Regions from separate parts of the Sphingobium sp. B12D2B genome, predicted to be linked through region 3. Evidence: riboswitches for the same ligand, from Rfam matches in the RefSeq annotation. Region 3 holds a riboswitch; each other region holds the start of a gene.
What was found. Region 3 has a riboswitch for cyclic di-GMP ahead of M2335_RS00030 (DUF4402 domain-containing protein). Riboswitches for the same ligand answer to the same signal wherever they lie in the genome.
Positions count from the first base shown of each region.

Region 1: it holds a riboswitch for cyclic di-GMP, as region 3 does, so the genes downstream of both, M2335_RS14925 (hypothetical protein) here and M2335_RS00030 (DUF4402 domain-containing protein) in region 3, are expected to answer to the same signal.
Region 2: it holds a riboswitch for cyclic di-GMP, as region 3 does, so the genes downstream of both, M2335_RS06945 (autotransporter domain-containing protein) here and M2335_RS00030 (DUF4402 domain-containing protein) in region 3, are expected to answer to the same signal.

Region 1 is NZ_JAOQOH010000001.1:3,152,788-3,160,254, reverse strand. It holds gene M2335_RS14925 (hypothetical protein) at 1-1,065, opposite strand, end outside; cyclic di-GMP riboswitch class I at 1,268-1,345, opposite strand; gene M2335_RS14920 (TetR/AcrR family transcriptional regulator) at 1,517-2,119, shown strand; gene M2335_RS14915 (hypothetical protein) at 2,444-2,848, shown strand; gene M2335_RS14910 (efflux RND transporter periplasmic adaptor subunit) at 2,845-4,104, shown strand; gene M2335_RS14905 (efflux RND transporter permease subunit) at 4,230-7,406, shown strand; gene M2335_RS14900 (efflux transporter outer membrane subunit) at 7,424-7,467, shown strand, end outside.
Region 2 is NZ_JAOQOH010000001.1:1,449,618-1,457,084, forward strand. It holds gene M2335_RS06930 (TonB-dependent receptor plug domain-containing protein) at 1-998, shown strand, start outside; gene M2335_RS06935 (MFS transporter) at 995-2,383, shown strand; gene M2335_RS06940 (pyridoxal phosphate-dependent aminotransferase) at 2,645-3,787, shown strand; cyclic di-GMP riboswitch class I at 4,067-4,141, shown strand; gene M2335_RS06945 (autotransporter domain-containing protein) at 4,333-7,467, shown strand, end outside.
Region 3 is NZ_JAOQOH010000001.1:2,594-10,060, forward strand. It holds gene M2335_RS00015 (hypothetical protein) at 1-2,479, opposite strand, end outside; gene M2335_RS00020 (hypothetical protein) at 2,496-3,485, opposite strand; gene M2335_RS00025 (hypothetical protein) at 3,478-4,050, opposite strand; gene M2335_RS00030 (DUF4402 domain-containing protein) at 4,070-4,591, opposite strand; cyclic di-GMP riboswitch class I at 4,863-4,939, opposite strand; gene M2335_RS00035 (FAD-dependent monooxygenase) at 5,423-6,505, opposite strand; gene M2335_RS00040 (hypothetical protein) at 6,505-6,705, opposite strand; gene glpD (glycerol-3-phosphate dehydrogenase) at 7,000-7,467, shown strand, end outside.

The DNA of each region.
Region 1 (7,467 bases), 3.2 Mb from region 3:
GGTCGTGGTGCCGGCGCCTGCGCCTGCACCGGCTTCGACGCTGCCGCCAACGCCAAGCGCACCGCCGACCGAGCCGACCGTGGCACCGACCGTGCCAAGCACGCCGCCATTTACGTCGCCGCCCGTGGCCGTTCCGCCGCCAAGCACGCCGCCGCCTGAGACGTCACCGCCCACGCCCACGGCGCCGCCGACAGACCCGACGGTTGAACTCACCGCGCCGAGCACGCCGCCCACGGCCCCCGTGCCCCCGCCGGGCAGGGACGCGCCGTTCGGCAGCACATTGGCGTTGACCAGCGCCGGATCGCCGCTCCCCAGCAGTTGATTGCCGCCGAGCGCGACATTCAGTAGATTGTCGGAAATGCCGCCGGTGGGCGCCGTAATGTTGGTCACCCGTACATCGGCGATGCCGTTCACGGTCGCCAGCGCGGTATTGCCTGCGTTCAGCACGCCGGCGGATGCGAGCGTACCCGTCGGCTGGGTGTCGCCAAGCACGCCAACGCCGATCGCGCCCGCTGTGCCATCAAGACCGTTGGTCACGGCGCGACCGCCAACATCGATGGACACGACATCGCCGACCACGCCTTGCGCGCCCTGCAGCAGCAGCGTGCGGCCCTCGCCGGCATCGACCAGCACCGTCCCGGTATCCTGCAGCACCCGCGTGATCGTGCCGGTTACGGGCTGCGTGACTGGCAAGGCAGCGGCGATGGGGGTGGTCACGCCTTGCTGGCCATCCGCCACGCCGAGCACGGCATTGCCGGCCGTCGCCAGAACCGGGGAGACCTGCGTGACGACGCCCCCAGCCAGACCGCCGCCGGTGCTGCCGCCGCCATCGGCCGAACCGCCGCCGCCGGTATTCCCGCCGCCAGTATTTCCACCGCCCGTGTTCCCACCGCCAGTGTTTCCACCGCCGGTGTCAGTCCCGCCCCCGCCATTGTTGCTGCCGCCATCGCTGCCGCCACCCGACCCGGGCGCCGGCGAGCCGACATTGGCGTAGCGGGAATAACCACTGGTCTCGCAGGCGCTGAGCAGCATGGCCAGCGCAGAGCAGGCAGCTATGGCGGGCATGGCCCGGCATAGTCGTGACGTTCTGTTGGATCGTAATGTCGTCGTGGAAAGAACCTGAGCCATTGCGTCATCTCCTGTCAGGCTTGCAGCCGGGCTGGAGACGGAGCTATCCGATGGCAGGCCCACGTAGCGCGGAGCGGTGTGGAGCGATCATAGCCAGAGCGAGGCGTAGACACGCACACACAGCTCCGACCTCGGCTCCTTCGGCAACCCCGCTACCTTGAACCCAAGGCCGGAAGCTTTGCGTCACGGCGTCACCACCGCTTTGCCATTATCGGGATCGGAGTGATCCTGCGCTTGAAATGTCAAGCTCTGGAAAAGGTTCATGGAAAAGAGTCTGAACTTAACTTTTATCATGCCTGGGAGAACGTGCCGCTCGAGCGGGACCGTCCTGGCTCCCTTCGTCGCACCGGACTCGACAAGCCCGTCGAGGAATTCTATACCGTCCGATATGGAACAGACCGCCATCAGGGGTCGGCCCCGCGAATTTTGCTGCGAGCAGGCGCTTGCGGCCGCGTTGCGTGTGTTTTGGACCAAGGGTTATGAGGGCGCGTCGCTCAGCGAGCTGACGGACGCGATGGGGATCACCCGCCCGAGTCTCTATGCCGCGTTCGGCAACAAGGAGGCCTTGTTCCGGCAGGCGCTCGATCTCTACGAGCGGGAGAAGCTGGCCTATATCGGTCCGGCGCTGGATATGCCCACCGCGCGCGGCGTGGCGCAGCATCTGCTCGATGGCGCACTCTCCACGATTGCCGGCAATGGCCAGCCCACCGGCTGCCTCAGCGTGATCAGCGTCACCGCCTGTGGCGCGGAAGCGCAATCGATCCGTGAGGAAGTGCTCAAGCGCGGCGAGACCGTGAAGCGGGCACTGGTGGCCCGGATGCAGCGCGCCATCGACGAGGGCGAGTTTGTCGGGCCCGCCGATGCGGAAGCGATCACGAAGTATCTCATCGCCGTTTTGCAGGGCATGGCGGTTTTGGCCGGCTCCGGCACCACGCGGGAGGAGCTGGAGCGCGTTGCCGAGACGACTATGGGGATGTGGCCTAGCCGCTGAAGCACCTGAGGACCCAAGACCGATTTTGCGCGCTGCAAAATAAAATATCGGTCGGTACAAAAACCGGGTTGACGCCTGAACATCCGATTAATATACCATTCAGTACAGAAGGCATGGGGGTGCGTGCGGCTTGGCCGGGCGCGTTCTGCTTGCCCGACTTGATTTGACAGCAATTTCATAGGTTCTGGTTTCGGGACGGACGCGCCGGTCGCGCACCGTCTTTCCCGGATCGATCCCTGGCATCCGCGATGCGCGCGCCCGGCAGCACTGGCTGTCCGGGGCTGCCCCGTCGTGCCTGCCGGGGAAGCAGGAGGAGACACGGTGATGGCATATCTGGATCTGAGAGATGGCGGGGCACGGGCGATGGTCCCGGGTGTCACTGCATCGGAGGCTGCAAGCCTTCAGGTGCAGGATGGCCACCTCCTTCCGGTCGAGTGGACGATTGTCCGCCTTGCGCGGGAAGACGGGCTATCTTCGCTGCGGGAGGAGAGCCGCCTGGGCCGCCTGCTGCGCCTCGTCTTCGGCTCCCGCCGGGCCATGCCGCTGGCGAGCGCGCGCCTCGAAGCGCTGCGGCGCATCGCGGTGCTGAGCTGGCACCATGGCTACAACATCGCCCCGTCCGAGCTCGGTCGCTTTTACGAGGCCGGCTACACGACCCATCAATATGAGACGCTGCTCCGCCACATCGGCGCCCTGCGTCTGTCGATCAAGCGGAGGAACCGCGCATGAACATGCTCAAGAAACTCAGCCCGGCGGAAGCCACGCCCATCGAGGCCGGCGCCACGCGGCGCCGCTCGCTGACCCGCGTCGCCTGGGTGGCGCTGCCGGTGCTCGCCATTGCCGGGGGCTATGCGCTGATGCGCCCGTCGCCCCCGGCCCAGGCCGCGATGGCGGCACCCACCGTCACCGTCTCTGCGCCGCTCGCACGCGAGATCATGCTGTGGGACGATTATGTCGGCCGGTTCGAGCCGAGCCGTGCGGTCGAGGTGCGTCCGCGCATTTCCGGCCAGATCACCGCCGTGCATTTCACGGACGGGCAGATGGTCCGCGCTGGCCAGCCGCTCTTCACCATCGATCCGCGCCCCTTCCAGGCTGCGCTGGCCGAGGCGCGTGCCGGCGTTGCGACTGCGCTGAGCGATCTCGCGCTGGCCCGCAGCGATCTTGAGCGCGCCGAACGGCTGGTGGCGGTGGAGGCCGTCTCCAAGAGCGAAGTCGACCGTCTTCGCGCCCGTGTCTCGGCAGCATCGGCTGCGCTGGCCGGTGCGCAGGCCCGTGCCCGCAGCCGCGCGCTGGACCTAGAGTTCACCACCGTACGCGCGCCCATTGGCGGCCGCATCTCGGATCGGCGGATCGACCCCGGCAACCTCGCCTCATCGGGAGAGGGCGCATCCGGCACGTTGCTCACCACCATCAACGCGCTCGATCCGATCTACTTCACCTTCGAGGGGTCGGAGGCGCTGTTCCTCAAGACCAAGCGCGATGCCGATGCCGATGCCACCCCGGTCGAGATCAAGCTGCAGGACGAGAATGCCTATCGCTGGAAGGGCAAGCTCGACTTTACCGATAACGGCCTTGATCCGCGCTCGGGCACCATTCGCGCCCGCGCCGTGCTGCCAAATCCCGATCTGTTCCTGACGCCCGGCATGTTCGGCAACATGCGGCTCTCCACCGGCTCTGCCACTCGCGCGCTGTTGGTGCCGGACACCGCCGTGCAGACCGATCAGGCGCGCAAGACGCTGCTCGTCGTCGGCAAGGATGGCACCGTCGCTGCCAAGCCGATCGAGCTTGGGCCGGTCGTGGACGGCCTGCGCGTCGTGCGGGCTGGGCTCGATCCGGCGGATCAGGTGGTGATCGTTGGCACCCAGCTCGCCATGCCCGGCGGCAAGGTGCAGGTCCGCAAAGGCCGCATTGCGCCTGAGACGCAGCCGGCGACGCCTGCCGCCGCCACCGCGCTGATGTCCGGCCAGGCCACGTTTACGCGCTAGGTCGTGATCGGCTTCGCCTGAAGCCCATCCTGATCCGGTCCCTTTTGCTTTCCGCATGTCCGAGCCGTCAGGTGAAGCCGCCTGACCCGGACATGCTCTGAGCGCTGCCCCGAGGAGAGCTCCTCATGCGTCTGTCCCGTTTCTTCATCGACCGGCCGATCTTCGCGGCCGTCATCGCCGTCATCATCACGATCATCGGCGCGATCAGCTATTTCTTCCTGCCCGTTTCGCAATATCCCGAGGTGGTGCCGCCGACGGTGACCGTCTCGGCCATGTATCCCGGCGCCTCTGCCGAGACCGTGGCGGAGACCGTTGCCAGCCCCATCGAGCAGGAGATCAACGGCGTCGAGAACATGCTCTATCTCTCGTCGCAATCGACGGGGGACGGGCGCGTGGTCGTCACCGTCACCTTCAAGCAGGGCACGGACCTCGATGAGGCGCAGGTTCTGGTGCAGAACCGCGTCGCCATTGCCGAGCCGCGCCTGCCGCAGGAGGTGCAGCGCCTCGGCATCGTTACCAAGAAGACCTCGCCGGACTTCCTGCTGGTGGTGAACCTCATTTCGCCTGATGGCTCGCTCAATCGCGAGTATATTTCCAATTACGCGCAGACCCGCATCAAGGACCGGCTGGCCCGCATCGAGGGCGTGGGCGACGTGCAGCTGTTCGGCTCGCGCGATCTCTCCATGCGCGTGTGGATCGATCCGCGCCGTGCGGCGGCGCTGGGTCTGACGGCCGGCGACATCGTCTCCGCGCTGCGCCAGCAGAATGTGCAGGTCGCGGCCGGCACGCTCGGCCAGCCCCCCTCGGGCGGATCGGCCTTCCAGCTCAATGTCGAGACGCAGGGTCGCTTCACCGATCCGCAGCAGTTCGCAAATGTCGTCATCCGCACCGACGATCAGGGCCGGCAGGTCCGCGTCTCCGATGTCGCGCGCGTTGAGCTGGGCGCCGAGGATTACGGCACCTCGGCCTATCTCGGCGACAAGGACAGCGTCATCATCCCCGTCTTCCAGATGCCGGGATCGAACGCGCTGGCCGCCGCCGAGGCTATCAAGGCTGAGATGAACGTCCTGGCGAAGGACTTTCCGCAGGGCCTTGAATATCGCATCGTCTACAACCCCACCGAGTTCATCCAGAAGTCCATCGACGAAGTCGTGAAGACGCTGGTCGAGGCGGTGATCCTCGTCGTGCTCGTCATCATCGTCTTCCTGCAGAAATGGCGGGCGGCGCTGATCCCGGTACTGGCGATCCCGGTCTCGCTCATCGGCACCTTCGCGGTGCTGGCGGGCATGGGCTATTCGATCAACAACCTGTCGCTGTTCGGCCTCGTGCTCGCCATCGGCATCGTCGTCGATGACGCCATCGTGGTGGTCGAGAATGTCGAGCGCAATCTGGAGAACGGGATGACCCCGCTCCAGGCGGCGCGCACCTCCATGGATGAGGTGGGCGGGGCGCTGATTGCCATCGTGCTGGTGCTGTGCGCCGTGTTCGTGCCGACCTTGTTCATCGGCGGCATGTCCGGCGCCTTCTACCAGCAGTTCGCGATCACCATCTCGGCTGCGACGATCATCTCGCTGGTCCTCTCGCTCACCCTGTCGCCCGCCTTCGCGGCGCTGCTGCTGCGGCACCGCCATGCCCTGCCGGAGGGCGCGCCGCGCTGGCGCCAGCTCACCGAGCGGGCGGGCGATGCGTTCAATCGCGGGTTCGACCGGTTCAGTGCCCGCTATGCGACCCTGACCGCGCGGCTGGTCCGCCAGCCCAAGAAGATCATGGCGGCCTATGTCGGGCTGATCGCGGTGACCGTCGCTGCGCTGGTTTACACGCCGTCGGGCTTCATCCCGGCGCAGGACCAGGGCTATTTCTTCACGATCATCCAGCTGCCGCCCGGCTCCTCCACCGCGCGCACCGATGCGGCGATGAAGAAGGTCGCCGAGCGGATGCTGCCCATTCCGGGCATCACCAACGCTGTCATGCTTTCGGGCTTCGACGGGGCCTCGGAGACGCGCAACGCCAGTTCGTCAGCGGCCTACTGGGTGCTCGATGATTTCGACGAGCGCGCCGCCAAGGGCCAGACCATCGACAAGCTGATGGAGGAAGCCCGCAAGGCGACCGCCGACATCAGCGAGGCGCGCCTGATGATCGTCAAGCCACCGCTCATTCGCGGCATCGGCTCGGCGGGCGGCTTCCGCCTGATGGTGCAGGATCGCGAGGGCGCCGGCTACAAGGCGATGGAGCAGGCGGCCTACAGCGTCATCGGCCCGGCCAACCAGACGCCCGGCCTCTCGTTCGTCTACACCTTCTTCGACACCGCGACGCCGCGCATCTTCGCGGATATCGACCGCGAGAAGGCGCAGATGCTCGGCGTGCCGCCGGAACGGGTGTTCGAGACGCTGCAAATCTATCTCGGCTCGGCCTTCGTGAATGACTTCAACCTGCTTGGCCGCACCTATCGGGTGACCGCGCAGGCGGACGAAGCCTTCCGGCGCACCACGGCGGACATCGCCAGCCTGCAGACGCGTTCGGACTATAACCAGATGGTGCCGATCGGCTCGATCGCCACCTTCCGGGACACCACCGGGCCGTATCGCGTGCAGCGCTACAATCTGGCGCCCGCTGTCGCCATCGATGGCGATACCGCGCCCGGCGCATCCTCGGGTCAGGCGCTGGATGCCATGGAGCAACTCGCCAATGCCAATCTGCCGCGTGGCTTCAGCCATGAGTGGACCGGCATCGCCTATCAGCAGAAGACGGCTGGCAATACTGCAGGCCTCGTCTTCGGCCTCGCCGTGCTGCTCGTCTTCCTGGTGCTGGCGGCGCAATATGAGAGCCTTGTCATGCCGCTCGCGATCATCCTGATCGTGCCGATGTCGGTGCTGGCGGCTCTGGTGGGCGTCAACCTGCGCGGCATGGACAATAACGTGCTCACGCAGATCGGCATGATCGTGCTCGTGGCGCTGGCCGCCAAGAATGCGATCCTCATCGTCGAGTTCGCCCGGCAGGGCGAGCAGAACGGCATGAGCACGCTGGATGCCGCCGTCCACGCTGCCGGGCAGCGCCTGCGGCCGATCCTGATGACCAGCTTTGCGTTCATCCTGGGTGCGGTGCCGCTGGTGCTGGCGACCGGGGCGGGCGCGGAACTGCGGCAGGCTCTGGGCACAGCGGTGTTCTTCGGCATGGCCGGCGTCACCATCTTCGGCCTCATCTTCACGCCCACTTTCTACGTCGTGAGCCGCGCGCTCGGTGACCGGATCGCACGCCTGCGCGGGCGGTCCGGTGGCGATGCCGTGCCGGCCCCCGCCGAGTGAGTGAGGAGGACCCTATCATGACTGCTCATCGCATCTTCGCACCTCTTGTTTCCGCGCTGGC
Region 2 (7,467 bases), 1.4 Mb from region 3:
GCACGAGCGGCGCGGTCACCACCTGGAAGCTCGGCGGCGTCTATGAGCCGGTCGATTTCCTGCGCCTGCGTGGCACGCTCTCGCGCGATATCCGGGCGCCCAATGTGAACGAGCTGTTCGGCTCGGTCACGCGCAGCTTCTCGTCCTTCACCGATCCGGTGACGAGCAAGCAGGGCCTGATCGAAATCGTCTCGGGCTCGAATAATACGCTGCGCCCGGAAAAGGCCGATACCTTCACGGCCGGCGTGGTGCTGAGCAACCTGTCGTTTCTGCGGGGCTTCAATCTCTCGGTCGATTATTACAATATCCGCGTGAACGACGCTATCGCGCAGATCGGCTCATCGACCATCGCGACGCGCTGTCTGGTGAACAACGCGACCGAGTTCTGCCCGCTGATCACGCGGAACGGGGCAGGCGAAGTCACCCTGATCAACGACCGTCTGCAGAATGTGAATGGCTTCAAGACCCGGGGCTTGGACATCGAGGCGAGCTATCGCACCCGCATCGGTGCCGCCGCATCGCTCGACCTGCGGCTGCTGGCGACCAAGACGTTCGATCTCATGATCATCGACAGCGCCGGTTCGGTCGACCGCGCCGGCCAGACCGGCTTCCGCGCCAGCAACACCCCCGGCGTGCCGGACTATGTGCTGGACGGCATGGCGACCCTCAAGGCCGGGCCTTTCAGCGTGAGTGCGCATGGCCGCTACATTCCCGAGGGCAAGTTCCTCGTCGAGTTCGTCGGCCCCGAGGATGCAGGCTACAGTGTCGGTCTCGCGAACAGCATCAGCACCAATCGCGTCGCCGCCCGCTTCTATGCGGACCTCACGCTGGGCTGGAACGTGAAGGCCGGCCGCAGCGATTTCGAATATTTCATCGCGATCCGTAACCTGTTCGACAAGGATCCGCCGATTGCGCCCAGCGCGGTGGGTATCACCAATCAGGTGCTATTCGATCAGGTCGGGCGCGCGTTCCGCGTCGGGGTGCGTCTCAAGCGATGAGCGAGCCGGTCGGCACGCAAGCCACGGGTCAGACGCAGCCGGCATCGGCCGGCGCGTCTGGAGCCGGCGACGATTGGCCGTCGCCGGCCCGCGCTTGGTACACGATCTGGCTGATCGCCTTCGTGACCATGCTCTCCAATGTCGACCGGAACATCATCAATCTGCTGGTCCAGCCGATCAAGCGCGACCTGGCGCTGAGCGACACCCAGATCAGCCTCATCATCGGCTTCGCCTTTTCGTCGGCCTATATGGTCGTCGGCTTGCCGATGGCTCGCGTCGCGGATCAGCGCAGCCGCAAGATGATCCTGACGGCCGGCCTGACGGTGTGGAGCCTGGCCACTGCGCTCTGTGGCATGGCCAGGAGCTTTGGCGGACTGTTTTTCGCGCGCGGCGTCGTCGGGGGCGCGGAGTCCGTCGCCGGCCCCTCGTCCATGTCGATGATCTCGGACATGGTGCCAAGGTCAAAGCTGCCGCGTGCCTTCGCGGTCTATCAGCTCGGCATCAGCGCCGGTCAGGCCACGGCGTTGTTGGCTGGTGGCCTGCTGGTGGCGTTCTTTGCCGGGATGGGACCGGTCCACATCCCGGTTCTGGGCGAGATGCGCGAGTGGCAGCTCGTCTTCCTCGTCTGCGCTCTGCCAGGGCTGGCAACCGCCTTGCTCTTTCTCTTCACCGTGCGGGAGCCGGTGCGCCGCAATCGCCGCGGCAAGGGCAGCGTACCGCTGCGCGAGGTCGGGGCGTATCTCTTGTCAAACCGCATATTGTTCCTTCCCCTGTTCCTCAGCATCGGCATCGGCGCGATCGAGACGACGGGCCTCATGACGTGGCGCGCGGCCTTTTATGAGCGCACCTATGGCTGGGGACCGGCGCAGATCGGGCCGCTGCTGGCGCTGTCGCTCCTCATCTCCACGCCGATTGCGTTGACGCTGGGCACCTGGTTTGCGGAATATATGGGCAAGCGCGGCAATCCCGATGCGATGGCGCGGGTCTGCTTCTATTCGCAAGCACTGTCCGCTCCCTTCGCGATCGCCACCTCGCTCATGCCCAGCCCCTGGCTCGCCTTCTTCTGCGGCATGATCTCCTCGATCATCGGCCTCGCCAGCGCGCCTGCGCAGAATGCCGCGATCCAGATGGTGACGCCAAGCGAGATGCGGGCTCAGATCAGCGCGGTGTATCTCTTCACCATCAGTGTCATCGGCAATGGCCTCGGGCCGCTGCTCATCGCGCTCGTGACCGATTTCCTGCTGAAGGACGAGAGCATGCTGCGCTATTCGATGGCGTTCTTCGCCGCCGTAATGGCCCCCGGCGGCGCGGCGCTCATGTATCTGGCGATCAAACCTTATGCTCAGGCTGTAAGGAGGTCTGGTTTCGGGGAGGCTTGCCGCTGAAGGGGGTCGGAGGCCCTACTTCCGTGATGCAGGTTTCTGCGAGCTGCCACTTGACAGACTGCCTGAAAATGCGCGTCACGCGCAGGCCGAAAATACGACCTGCCGTTTTCTTTCTGCCGAAAGCAGTCTTCGAAGCGCCCGACGACGCTGGCGCAATTTTTTGATTTCACGGCAGATGCGCCGCGAGGACGAACGACGGCCGGGGTGGGGTTGCATCGTTGGCATCTGCGCCGCCGCCGGCTATCGGCGCTGTACCGAGCGATGGATCATCTGATGGAAGTCGAGCCGTTTCAGGCCATAGAATTGAGCAAGTTGGCCTATCGCCTGGGCGCGGAGGGGCGCTCGGTTCTCCATATGGAGTTTGGTCAGCCCTCGACGGGGGCACCGCAGGCCGCATTGGACGCTGCGCGCGACGCGCTTGGCATCGATCCGATGGGCTATTGGGAGAGTCCTGCGCTGCAGGCGCGGCTCGTCCAGCTGTATCGGGAGCGGTACCGCATGGCAGCCGAGCCTGATCAATTCCTGCTTACCTGCGGGGCCTCGCCGGCATTGGTCCTTGCGCTGAGCGCCCGGTTTAAGGCGGGCGACCGTATTGCCATGGCGCGACCGGGCTATGTGGCCTACCGCAACACCGTGCGCGCGCTCAACATGACGCCGGTCGAGATCGAATGCGGCGAGCAGGATCGCTTCCAGTTGACCGCATACGCGTTGGCAGCGCTCGATCCAGCGCCGCAGGGCGTGATCGTCGCCAGCCCGGCCAACCCCACCGGAACGATCATCGCGCCTGCCGAACTGGAGGCGATTGCGCGGCTGTGCGCAGAGCGCGGCATCGCGATCATCTCGGACGAAATCTACCATGGCCTGAGCTATGGCGCGCCTTGCCGCTCGATGGGAGAATTCGCAGCCGACGCGATGATCGTCAGCAGCTTTTCCAAATATTACTGCATGCCCGGCTGGCGGCTCGGCTGGCTCTACGTGCCGCGCGCCATGGTCGAGCGGGCACGCGCCTATATGGGCAGCCTGTTCCTGACCGCGCCATCGATCAGCCAGCATGCCGCTTTGGCGGCGCTGGACTGCACGTCAGAGCTGGAAGCGCATCGGGCCACTTATGCCCGTAACCGGGAGATTCTGCTGGACGCCTTGCCAGCCCTTGGTCTGCGACGCATCGCGCCGCCGGATGGCGCCTTCTACATCTATGCGGATGTCAGCGAATTGACGGATGATAGCCCTGCGTTCTGCAAGAAGCTGCTCCTTGAGACCGGGCTCGCCACGGGACCGGGGGTCGACCACGATCCGGTCAATGGCCATCGGTTCATCCGGCTGAGCTTTGCGATCACGGAAGCCGAAGTGCAAGAGGCAGTGCGGCGCCTTTCGGCGTGGTTGCCCGACCAGCGACGGCTGTAACGATCACGTCGCGGGGGGCAACCATATTTTAGAGCGACGGATGCAGCGCAATCGACGTCGTGCTTGCGTTGAAGTTAACTATAGTTATCGGCTTAACACGGCCGGTTATGACCCCGCTCCAGACCGAGGGCGATAATTTTCACACGACAAATCAGCTGCATGGCTCCGATCTGCATGCGCGCCATCTCGACAAGGCCGGGCTTTTTTGTTGCGCTGCCGCTCAGCTAACGTTAATATTCCTCCTGAAGATGACGGCTCCGCCCGATGGGCGTTCGTTGCCTTCGACAAGGGCAAACTGTCGGTAACGGCGGGACGCAAAGCCTCCGGCCCCAATGGGGTAGCGGGGCTACCGGGGGATGAAACAGAGCATTTTCGGATATCGTGTGTAGCCTGCTGTGAGAAGGTCATGGGGTTCGTTTGAACCTCAGGCTGCGCTCCCTGTCGTCGCGCTTCGATCCCTGTCTCAAATCCCGTTGAACCGCACCTGCATGGCGGTTTGCCCTTCACATCATCTGGGCGGTGGGCCCACACGAGGGGATTTCGTAATGCAGGGTAAGGCAATCAAAACGCGCAGCGCCGTTCGGCAGGCTCTCAAGGCAGGTCTGTTCAGCAGTGTCGGTATCGCGGGGCTGCTGGCAGGCGCCTCGGTCGCGCATGCCGAGCCTGGCATTTGCCAAGCTGAGGGTAATGTAACGCTCTTTTTCTGCGAACCTTCGTCGGTGAAGGCTCGTATTGAAGGAGGTGATACCAGCCTCACCGTGAACGGCGCACAGGACGAGTGGAGTATTACGGCCGATGGCGTCAGCTATTATACGTGGGATAACACAAGCCCTGGCGATATTACGTCGACCCTCCTCATCACCAATTCCACGATCAGCACCACTGATAATGGCGGCGTAAACGTCAGTTCCAATATCCAGGGTCGGAACGACATTTCGGTCACCGTGGGCCCGGACGTCACGGTCAACAGCGTGGGGGGCAGCGGTGGCATTTGGGTTCGCAACCAGATCGCGGGCGACATCGCGATCGAGAATGGCGCCGCGCTGACGGTCTCAGGCGTGGAAACCAATGGCATCTCTGCCACCACCAACGCAGGATCGGTGAACATCACCAATAGCGGGGCCATCACGGTCCAGCAAACCAACGGGGCCGCAGACTTCACCCAGCGGGGAATTTACGCCGACGGCGGTTTCAACGATGCCGAGCCGGTCGAGGTGACCGTGACGAACACTGGCCAGGTGGAGGCACAGGCAGCCGGCATCCGTGTCGTCAATTACAACGGTCTCGCAAAGATCACGAACAATGCGTCGGTCTCGTCGGTGAACAATCAGGCGCTGGTCGGCTGGACGCCGAATGGCCAAGTGGTGATCGACAATCAGGCGCAGGGCACCGCGACATCGGACGCCGGACCAGCGATTCAGGGCGCTTCGCAGGTGGGTGACATCACCATCACCAATGCGGGGATCGCGGAAGGCGAGTCCGGCATTCTCGCCATCGCCGGTTTCGATCCGGATGAAGCAGGCTCAGGCAAGATCACCATCACCAACAGCGGCACTGTCACCGGCAGAACCGGAAGCGCGGTTCAGGCGCGCACGCCGCTTGGCGATGTGGTCATCAGCAACACCGGCACGCTGCAATCGCTGAGCGGGATCGCGGCTGTCGATGCAGACACGCTCAGCGGTACGGTCCAGATCATCAATTCCGGGTCGATCCTGGGTGAAACCGGCATTGTCACCAACAGCGCGGCGACCACCATCATCAACTCGGGCACCATCGAGGTCTCGCCTTCCTCCGGCCACGCCATTCTGATGGGCGCCGGCGACGTGACACTGGAACTGCGTGCCGGCTCCAGCATCACCGGTCTCGTCGCGGATGCGGATATCGCGAGCGGCACCAACACCCTGGCCCTGGGCGGCATCGTCGACTCGTCATTCGATGCCGGCCTGATTGGCGTGCAGTATAATGATTTCGATGAATTCGTGAAGGTAGGGGACGGCACCTGGACGCTCACGGGGACAGGAACGACCGGCTGGACAGTCAAGGAAGGGACGCTGAACGCAGGCAGCAATGGCGCATTCGGCGTTGGCCAGGACTATGTCGTCGAAGGTGGCGTGCTGGGCGTGGGTGGTTCGCAGAATGAGGTGACCTTGGGCTCGCTCACTGTCGCGCAAGCAGGCCTCGTCGGCACCGACGGGGGCGTGCTCGTGCTCGATCAGAGCAGCGACACCGTGTTCGCTGGCGAGTTGATCGGCGGAGGGACGTTCGTCAAGGCGGGCGAAGGCGTGCTCGCGTTCACCGGTAACGGCTCGCCCTTCAATGGCGCGCTGGATGTTACCGGCGGTTCATTTAACCTGACTGGCAGCCTCGTCACGACTTCGGTCTCCGTGGGCGGCGCCGAAATTGCTTCGCTCAACATCGTGAGCGGCGGTACGCTCAATTCCACCGAGGGCTTGATCGGCATGGGAGGAACGACCGGGGCCGTCACTGTCTCTGGCGAGGGGAGCTGGAGCAGTTCCAGCTCCATACAGATCAGCCGTGACCCCAACTCCTCCGGTTCGCTGACCATCATGAATGGCGGCTCGGTCGAGACGGTGAATGGCAGCATCTACATGGGCGCGGGCGGCTCGATCAGCGTCAGCGGTGAAGGGTCGGCGCTCCGTGTCGGTACGCTGCATTCCGAACTGCCGGCCGACTGGGTTTCGGCCGATGGCTGGTTCAGTGCGGATGAGGGCAGCATCTCGGTGACCGACGGTGGTTTGCTGGAGGCTGACGGCAGCTATATCGGTGGAAGCGGCTCAGGCACGGCGACGATGACCGTCGACGGTGCCAACACGGTCTGGCGCAACGGCCTCAGCCTGTACATCGGCGGCACCGGCAACGACACCATCGGGCAGGGCAATGTGACGGTGTCTGGCGGCGCAGAAGTCACGTCCTACACCAGCGCACTTGGCGTGGACACTGGCTCGAGCGGAACGCTGACCCTTACCGGCGAAGGCACGACCTACAGTGTTCTCGCCCGTAACGGCTACGCCGGGAACATGCGGGTCGGCTACAGCGGCACGGGCACCGCCACGGTTTCCAACGGCGCCCTGCTGTCGGCAGCGGCGCTGATCGATGTGGCGAGCCAGGAGGGCAGCAGCGGTACGCTGACCATCGAGGCGGGCGGCCGCGCCACCGGCGAATCCCTGCGAATCGGTGGGGCTCAGTCCGCTGTCGGCAGCGTCAGCGTCGATGGAGCAGGCTCCACGCTCGAAATCGGCAGCGGTCGCATCGGTGTCGGCATCTCTGGCGAGGGCATGCTGACGGTCAGCAATGGCGCCTCGGCGAGTTCGCAGGGCGCCATCCTTGGCTGGGAGGCTACCGGCAAAGGCACGGCAACGGTGAATGGCGCGGGCAGCACCTGGACCAATGACGGTATTCTCTACGTCGGCAATGTCGGCGAAGGAACGCTCAACGTCGCGCAGGGCGGCCGGGTCACCAGCACGGATGGCTATGTGGGCACGGTCAGCGGCTCGAGAGGCGCTGTGAACATCAGCGGTGCCAACTCGGTCTGGGACATGAGCGGGCTATTCATTGCCGGCAACGAGGCGGGCGCACAGTCGACGATTTCGATCTCCAATGGCGGCACATTGCGCGCGGTGCAGGGCACGCTCGGCAATCTCACGGGATCGCAGGCGAGC
Region 3 (7,467 bases):
TGCCGTCGAACTCGGAAACCGCCTCCTTCCGCATACCATCCTTGCCCACAAGCGCAGCGCGCACGGACGACAGGCCAACAAGCTTGCCAGTCGGTTGCCGCAAGACGATATGAACAAGCGCTTCCCCTACCGGCTTGAACGGATAAGCCAGCACCGCCACCTTGCCCCGGACGGGCGCAAATTCCACAATCTGGGGCGGAACGGCGACATAGGGCAAATCCACATCATCCAACCCAATCGTGACTCGGGCGGAGGGGCCATATCCCAGGCCGGTCACCAGCGCTCGGCCGTTCGCGTCGGTGATCTCCTCCCTAGTCCCGCCTTTCAGTCTGAGCCCGGATACAGGCAATTCGCCCGGATCTCGTCGGCCATTGCCATTGGAATCGAAGAAACTTTCGAACGCCAGATTCCCACCCGATGCCGCCCCGGAGCGCCGCACAGCATAGCGCCCGCTCAATGGATTGGGGGCCAGACTGAAGCTTAGCTGGATGCCGACGCTCCAGTCCCCTCGGGGTCTGGAATAATCCGCGCTGAAGGTAAGATCGGCTATCGGCAAGCGGACACTCAATCCCGCTTCCGCCGTCGTATCCCAGGTCGTTACAAATGATTGTCCGGCCGCGAGCCGCAGGGAGGAGCCTTCTCCCACGCTTCGGTCGACTGCCAGGTTGAAGGATCGGGCCTGAAGAGAGGGCTGCACATCATAGTCAAAGCCGCCCCGAACTTGCCATTCATAGCCCGGATTGAAAGAAGCCGAGACATTTCCGGTCAATCGGTTCTGAGCCCCTGGTCCGGTCACGCGGTTATAATCCCAGCTGGCAGAGACCAGCGCACGGGCAATCGGAAGCGACATGCTCAATGTCCCATAGACGGCGCTCTGTCCGTCCACATAGGCGTCTTGACCGATCCGCAAGGCCACCGGAATGATCGAGCGGTTTCCGGTCTTCAGGCCAAAGTCGAAAGTTGCTTCGGTTCCAGATCGCAGAGCGCGCCCGTCACCACCATGGGGGGCGGCTTCATCGATAAAGCCATTTCGGAATTCGGCGCGTCGTATCGTCGATGCGATCCCGAACGGCTTGCCCGCGATGCCCACGGCAGCAGCAGATCCGCTCAGACTGTCTCGCGCTGCATCGCCCTGAACAGCCAAGCCGAATACCGAACCTCGCACGCCGGCCGAGAGGAGGAAGCGCGCGGCATCCTGCGTGGGCGAATAGCGCGCCAGACCGACCACGCCTGTCCAGCGCTCGGAAAAGCCGTACAGCACATTCAGCGTACCCACGAGCCGCCCAGCGCCCACGGATGGCTCCTGCGTGCCCTCAAAGCCAACGAGGGTCTTGCCCTGCTCGCCAATGCCAAAGTCGATAATCAGTTCTCCGGGAGCGGCCTGTCCACTGCCGACGGAAATGACCCGGGTGGTCTCAGTGCGGCTGCCATTGGGGCCATAATCCACAATCCGGATGACGTTGAGGCCACGAACCAGGGGGACATCGTCGAATTCATAGCGTCCTTCGACCGCCGTCGACTGCGCACCGCTCAGGATGTCGTTCACATAGATCTGGACGTCATGCCCACGCGCGAGCTCGCCGCGAATATCGACACGTTCGAAGATGCTCGCCTGCTCCAAAGGCCGGGTTGAAAACGCAAAGCCACGCGCGGCAACACTTCTGGGGCCTAGTGCGAGGGCCGGCAGGAATGTGTCGCCCAAGGAAGCGCTGGTCGCCCGCAGGGGGCCCAGCAAGCCGCCCTTCGGCTCACGCCGCTCAAGAAGCAACCGCGCCAGAGCTGGCTTCCCACGATCGTCGGAGGCGAGATAACCTTGAAACCCGGCGTTCAAGAGTGCGGCCGAAGCCCGCACGTCGAACCGCCTTTGAAAGGGTTGCCCCCGCGTATCGGAGCCCAAATCCATGGTTACATCGAAGGCGGGAAAAGACAGCATGCCAGCTGGCGCCGCCACCGAAAGAACCGGCTCCAGGACAGCGCCAGAATGCGCGATGCCCTCTCCCTGCGCCATCCGCTCAGCCCGCATCTGCACGGGCAGCTTTTCTCGAGCCTCGAGATTGAGCTTCAATTCCGACACATCCAATGTCATTCGAACCGGGAGCAGCCGTTCCATCAGGGAAACGGTCAGGTAGATGTCTCCGCTCTCTTGCAGCGCGTCACCCGGCTTCAGTATGATGCGCGCAGTGCCCGCCCGCGCCTCACCCAACGCAATATCAAGGAAGATGGACTGGCGAGCCTGACCCACCTGCCCCGTCAATCTCCCATCTGCCGGTGAAACCTGAACATCCAGATCGAGAAGGCGCGTCAGCGCGCCGACGGGGATGAGAACGATATCGTCGCCCACCAGAAGTGCGGGAAGCGCATCCGATAAAGATGCCCGGTCAAGGACAACCTCAAGCAGCAAAAGTTGATTATCGTCAGCGGCCAGTTCGCCGCTGTCCGCCCAAAGATGAGTAGGCTGAGCAGTGGCGATCATGAGCATCAGTCCAATCCACAGGCTACGGCAAGGAGATCTGGCTCTGCGCAAGTATCTTCCCCGGAGCTGTGTCTTGGTCGGTGAACACAACGCTGATTTGCTCGCCTCGCTGCGGATGAGAGCGCAAAGCGATCTTTACCTGTCGCCGCTCTATCTCAGGATAGACACCGATCCCGCGCACGACACCCAACGGCTCGTCCTCACGGCGGGCCTTCGCCTTCCGGATTTCGACATCGCCGAAAAGGGAATTCGGCCCACGCCTCACAAGGTCAAAAGTGACGACTGGCGTAGGGCTGTTCAGCTCAGACCCCGGACCAGGACTCTCCATCGTAAACCGTGTGTTTTCGATCGCGGCCTCAACCTGGGGCGTGCCGATGCGCACGATCACAGGGATGGAAATGCCCAGAACAGATGCGATGCGGAACGAAACAGCGCCCGGTTCCGCATTTGCAGCCTGATCGGCGGTTAGGCCCGTGTCAGGTGGCGGCACCGCAGTCACCGTCAGATGCGTGCGATATTCGCCGGCGGGCCAGTCGCCGGTGCCACCTGCACGAAGTCGGATTGTCTGCCCCGTCCCCGGCTTGAGCAGCACGCGCCTGGGCGTCACCAGCATCATGGAACGCGCGGATTGAAGCTTGGCACTGAGGTCTCTCACCTCCGGCGCGCCGTCTGCTTCATCCGTTGGGCGGATCTGGCCGGTGGGCAACATGACCCGGTCGACAAAGCTTATGTCATAAACCCCTGCGGCGGTGCCCTGGTTGAAGAGGAATATGCTCGCCGTCCGCCCCAGCCTATCAAAGGTGATCCGCTTTGGATTGATGTTGAGGCTGGCGCTTCCGCCGGCCTGCTCTGTCGCCGCAGGCTGGGCAGAAGAGGAAGTGCAAAAAGCGGATGGGAAGGCGCCAGCGACCAACGCGATAGCGATAGCGATGCTCTTGCGTTGGTTCGCAGATCGCGTGACACGCTTCACGACGCCTGGCAGAGTCATCACCGGCGTCTCCAGCTCATTCATATTGCGCCAGGACCAGCAAAGGCCCGCCGTCGGACCCATAGCTTTCGCGTAGCGCTTTCAAAAGAAACGGCGGAACAGACAGAAGCCCATCGCCGCTCAGCCGGCCCATGAGGACATCCTCGAACCCCGAGGGACCGGCTTCAAAGGGCGGGAAATTATCATCGCTCAGCGTCGCAATCGGTACCCTGAGCGAACCCCCTGTGCCTGGCTGGACGAATGCTTGCGAGACCAGGAGAGAAAACGTCTGGTTGCTGCCCCCGGCGATTTGAATAGGAGCGGCCATGGAAAGCCCGGCGTTTTGGTCGCTCTCGTTTGACTGCGGCCCTGGCGACAAGATCATGACCCGGAGGCTCGACTGAAGAACCAGCACCGGCTGCAGGACAATGTCCTTCGCCGATTGCGTGATCGAAGCCGGCTCCACGATCGAAACCTGGCCTTTCGCGGTCGCTTCAGCCGCGTTCACCTGTGAGGCTGGAAGCGCCGCGCAAAGGCACAGCGCTCCCAGCGCAGGAGCGGTCGCCCGCAACAGGCGCGCTCCCATCCGGATGGATGATGAGACCGTCACGAGACGCTCCTGTCACAGGTCAGTTGTAGGCGACGGTCGCCGTGAAGCTGCCCGAGTAATTGCCAGAGGCCTGCGTATTGGGCAGGGAGAAGCTACCGCCGACGCCGAAGGTCGCTGTGCCAGCTGTGCCGATGGAGCTGGACAATGTGCCCGTTGCGGCACTCGGCGTCAGCGTGACGGTGATCGTGCCGCCGGGCGTACCGGTCATGGAGAAGCTGGCGGGCACCGAGATCGAGAAAGTCTGCCCCCCTTCACCTGAGACCGTATAGGCTGCGCGTGACGTCGTGCCGCCAGCGGCAACGGCGTCGCCGGAACCAGACAGGCTGCGGTTGCCCGTCGAGGCATCGACAGTGACCGTGTTGGTCCCTGCTACCGAGGGTTTCACGATCGTGCCGAACGCAAGGTCGCTGGTTTTTGCGATCGAAATCGGCTGAACAATCCGGGCTGTACCCGTGGTCGACACAGATGCTGAGGACTGAGCGTAGCTTGCCGCCGGGATGGAGCCCAGAAGCGCAATTGTCGCGATAGACTTCAAGTTCACGAACATGACGATGTCTTTCTCTTTCTTGATATGCACATGAATTTAAACGGAAAATATTAGACTCCGCCTACCTTAGAGTCCCTCGGGCGACTGCGTTTCGCGGAGCTTTGGATTGCAAGCGCGTGCATCTGGCGAGCCAGTCGCAAGCGACTGGATCACGTGATGATCGGTACTGGTGCTTGCTGACCGTCGCCAAAGACGGGCCGTCGCCCGACGAGGGCGTAAAGGATCTGGAAGGCGCGAGGACGACAGGTCCACAATAGTTCTCCGTTTCGGTAACCCCGCTATCCCTGTGAGGGACCGGAGGCTTTGCGTCCCATCGTCGCCGATGGTTTGCCGTTTCGACCGAGAATCTCGGGCGCTATTAGGTAAATTTTGATTTAACTATTATACGCTACGCAGTCAACGCTTATGTGGTGAACGACCAGATGGAGAATTGTGCGACTACTCTCATGTTGAACCGCAGATCGAGTAGCCCAATTAGGAGCGCGTTTGTTTTCAATGAAATAAACGCGAGGTTTGGATCATCAGAGCCTAAGCAACACGCCAAGAACTTCGCGGACTGAAGCGAACCGACGATGCGGTTAGCTCGCGCCAAACCGAATTCCATGAGGATGTATTTCGTTGCAGTCGCTATCATCCCGACGAATTACACATCCGGGCTAAATGCCAAGGCCCGTCCCGCGAAAAACGCCGCTTGGGCTCCTCTCCCATCGCTTCGCTTGTCAGGGCGTGGAGCGCGCGACGCGGCCAAGCGTCGGTCCTCGTTTGAGCGTTTGCGGGGTGGGGTGCGGCCTCAGGATGTCGGCGCAATGCCGGAGAGCAACCGCCTCAACCGGCAGAGCGCACGAAATTCTGGCTGATCTGCTGGCCAGACCGGGCCAGTCTGCGCACCTCGGGTAGCCGGGACGCTTCATATCGCGCGAGCGCGGCATTCGGGTCGGTGCGCAAGGCCGCCGGGTCGAGGCAGCGCGCGAGGGTGAGAGCATCTTGCGCGGCGGTTGCAAAGCCATTGCCCGTCATCGGCGTGCAGACATGGGCGGCGTCGCCAACCAGACACATGCGGCCGGCGACGAGCCGGTCGGGACAATATTCCACGACCGGTGTGCCGAGCACCGCTTTGCGGGCGATACATTCCAAGATCGCGTCGCGCCAGGGCGATGGCCAGTGCCGGCGCGCCAGTGCGGCCAGCTCATCGAACAGCGCATCCGGCATGTCGTTCGGGCGTAGCGAATGCCGCACCAGCGCGCCCTCGACTGCCCCTGTTCTGCGCAGGATTGCGTTATGTCCGGCGTCGTACCAGCCCCAGCCGACCCGGCGGCGGCCGCGCTCCGGACTGCCATCGGCGGCGGTCAGCGGAAAGCCGAGAAGCACATAGGGCCCGGCCTCGAGAAACTCCAGACTGGGCGGATAGCGGACAGACAGCGCCGACTCTTCGGCAAAGCCGACCCAGGCCAGATACTCCGCGAAGACCGCATTCGGGCGCTCCGGACTGACCTGCCGCCGCACAACGCTCTGATAGCCGTCCGCGCCGACCAGCACCGTGCCGTCGAACCGCCGGCCATCGGCGGTCCTTGCCCAGGCCCGTCCCTCCGTCTCTCCCGTCGCTTCGACGCGGGCGTTCTGCAGGACCACAATGCCGGCCTCGTCCGCCGCTGCGCGCAGACCGCGATAGACCGATTGCCATGCCTGGACGCCCGTCGCGAGCGCGCCGGCGGCATGAGGGCGCCCGGTCAATTGCTCGAGCAAGCCATAGCCGACCTGCAGCGCGGCCCCGGTCCGGTCGGTATCGGTCGAGCGCTCCAGCAGCGTGATCGAGAAGCCATGCCGCGACAGTGCGAGGCCGGTCATGAGGCCGGCGAGCGAGCCGCCGACGATCAGAATGTCGCTCATCCGCTCCGGGCTTGCCGACATCAGCTTTTCGGCGTGACCCAGACCTCGACAGGCGCAACGAACTTGCCGGGCGCTGGTTTGCCGACCTGGACGCGATCGATCGTCACCAGCTCGCCGCTTTCCAGATTAAAGCTGGCCCAGGGCTTGGGCATGCGACCGAAGGTCATTTTCTGAACGGGCTGGCCGGTGGCCGAATTCATGATGGTTGCGATGACACTCATGGCCCAGCCGATAGCCATCACGGCGTGCTTCGGTCCAGTGATATTGATGGCCTGCCGACGCCGCGCGGGTACATCCGACGGGGTTCGTTTGAAATTTCGCTTTTCCGTGCGCTGATAGGTCCCGTATCTCGCGCCGACCCCGTCGTCCGGCTAAGCTAACGGGAAACTCGCTAGCCAATATAGTCTTGCGAGCGAAATTCGCTCGCGCCGGCGCCCGACCATCTATCCATCTCAGAATAACGAAAGATACGAAAGCATTTGACTTTCGTTAGTTAGTGCTGCGAAAGTCGCTTCATGGCTATTGAGTATGATGTTCTGGTCGTTGGGGGAGGCATAAACGGCGCTGCGATTGCGCGCGATGCGGCGGGCCGTGGCGCGCGTGTCATGCTCGTCGAGCAGGACGATCTCGCCGCGCACACCTCCTCGGCCAGCACCAAGCTCATTCATGGCGGGCTGCGCTATCTCGAGCAATATGAGTTCCGGCTGGTCGCCAAGGCCCTGGCGGAGCGGGAACGGCTCATGCGTGCGGCGCCGCACCTCATCCGCCCGCTCGAGTTCGTTTTGCCCCATGATCGCGGCATGCGCCCCATGTGGATGATGCGCATCGGCCTGTTCCTTTATGATCGGCTGGGCGGGCGCAGCAGCCTGCCCCACTCGCGGGCGATCAGGCTGGCCGGGGATGGCTATGGCAGCGCCATTCAATCTCGGTTTGGCCGCGGCTATGTCTATGCCGATTGCTGGGGCGACGACAGCCGCCTCGTC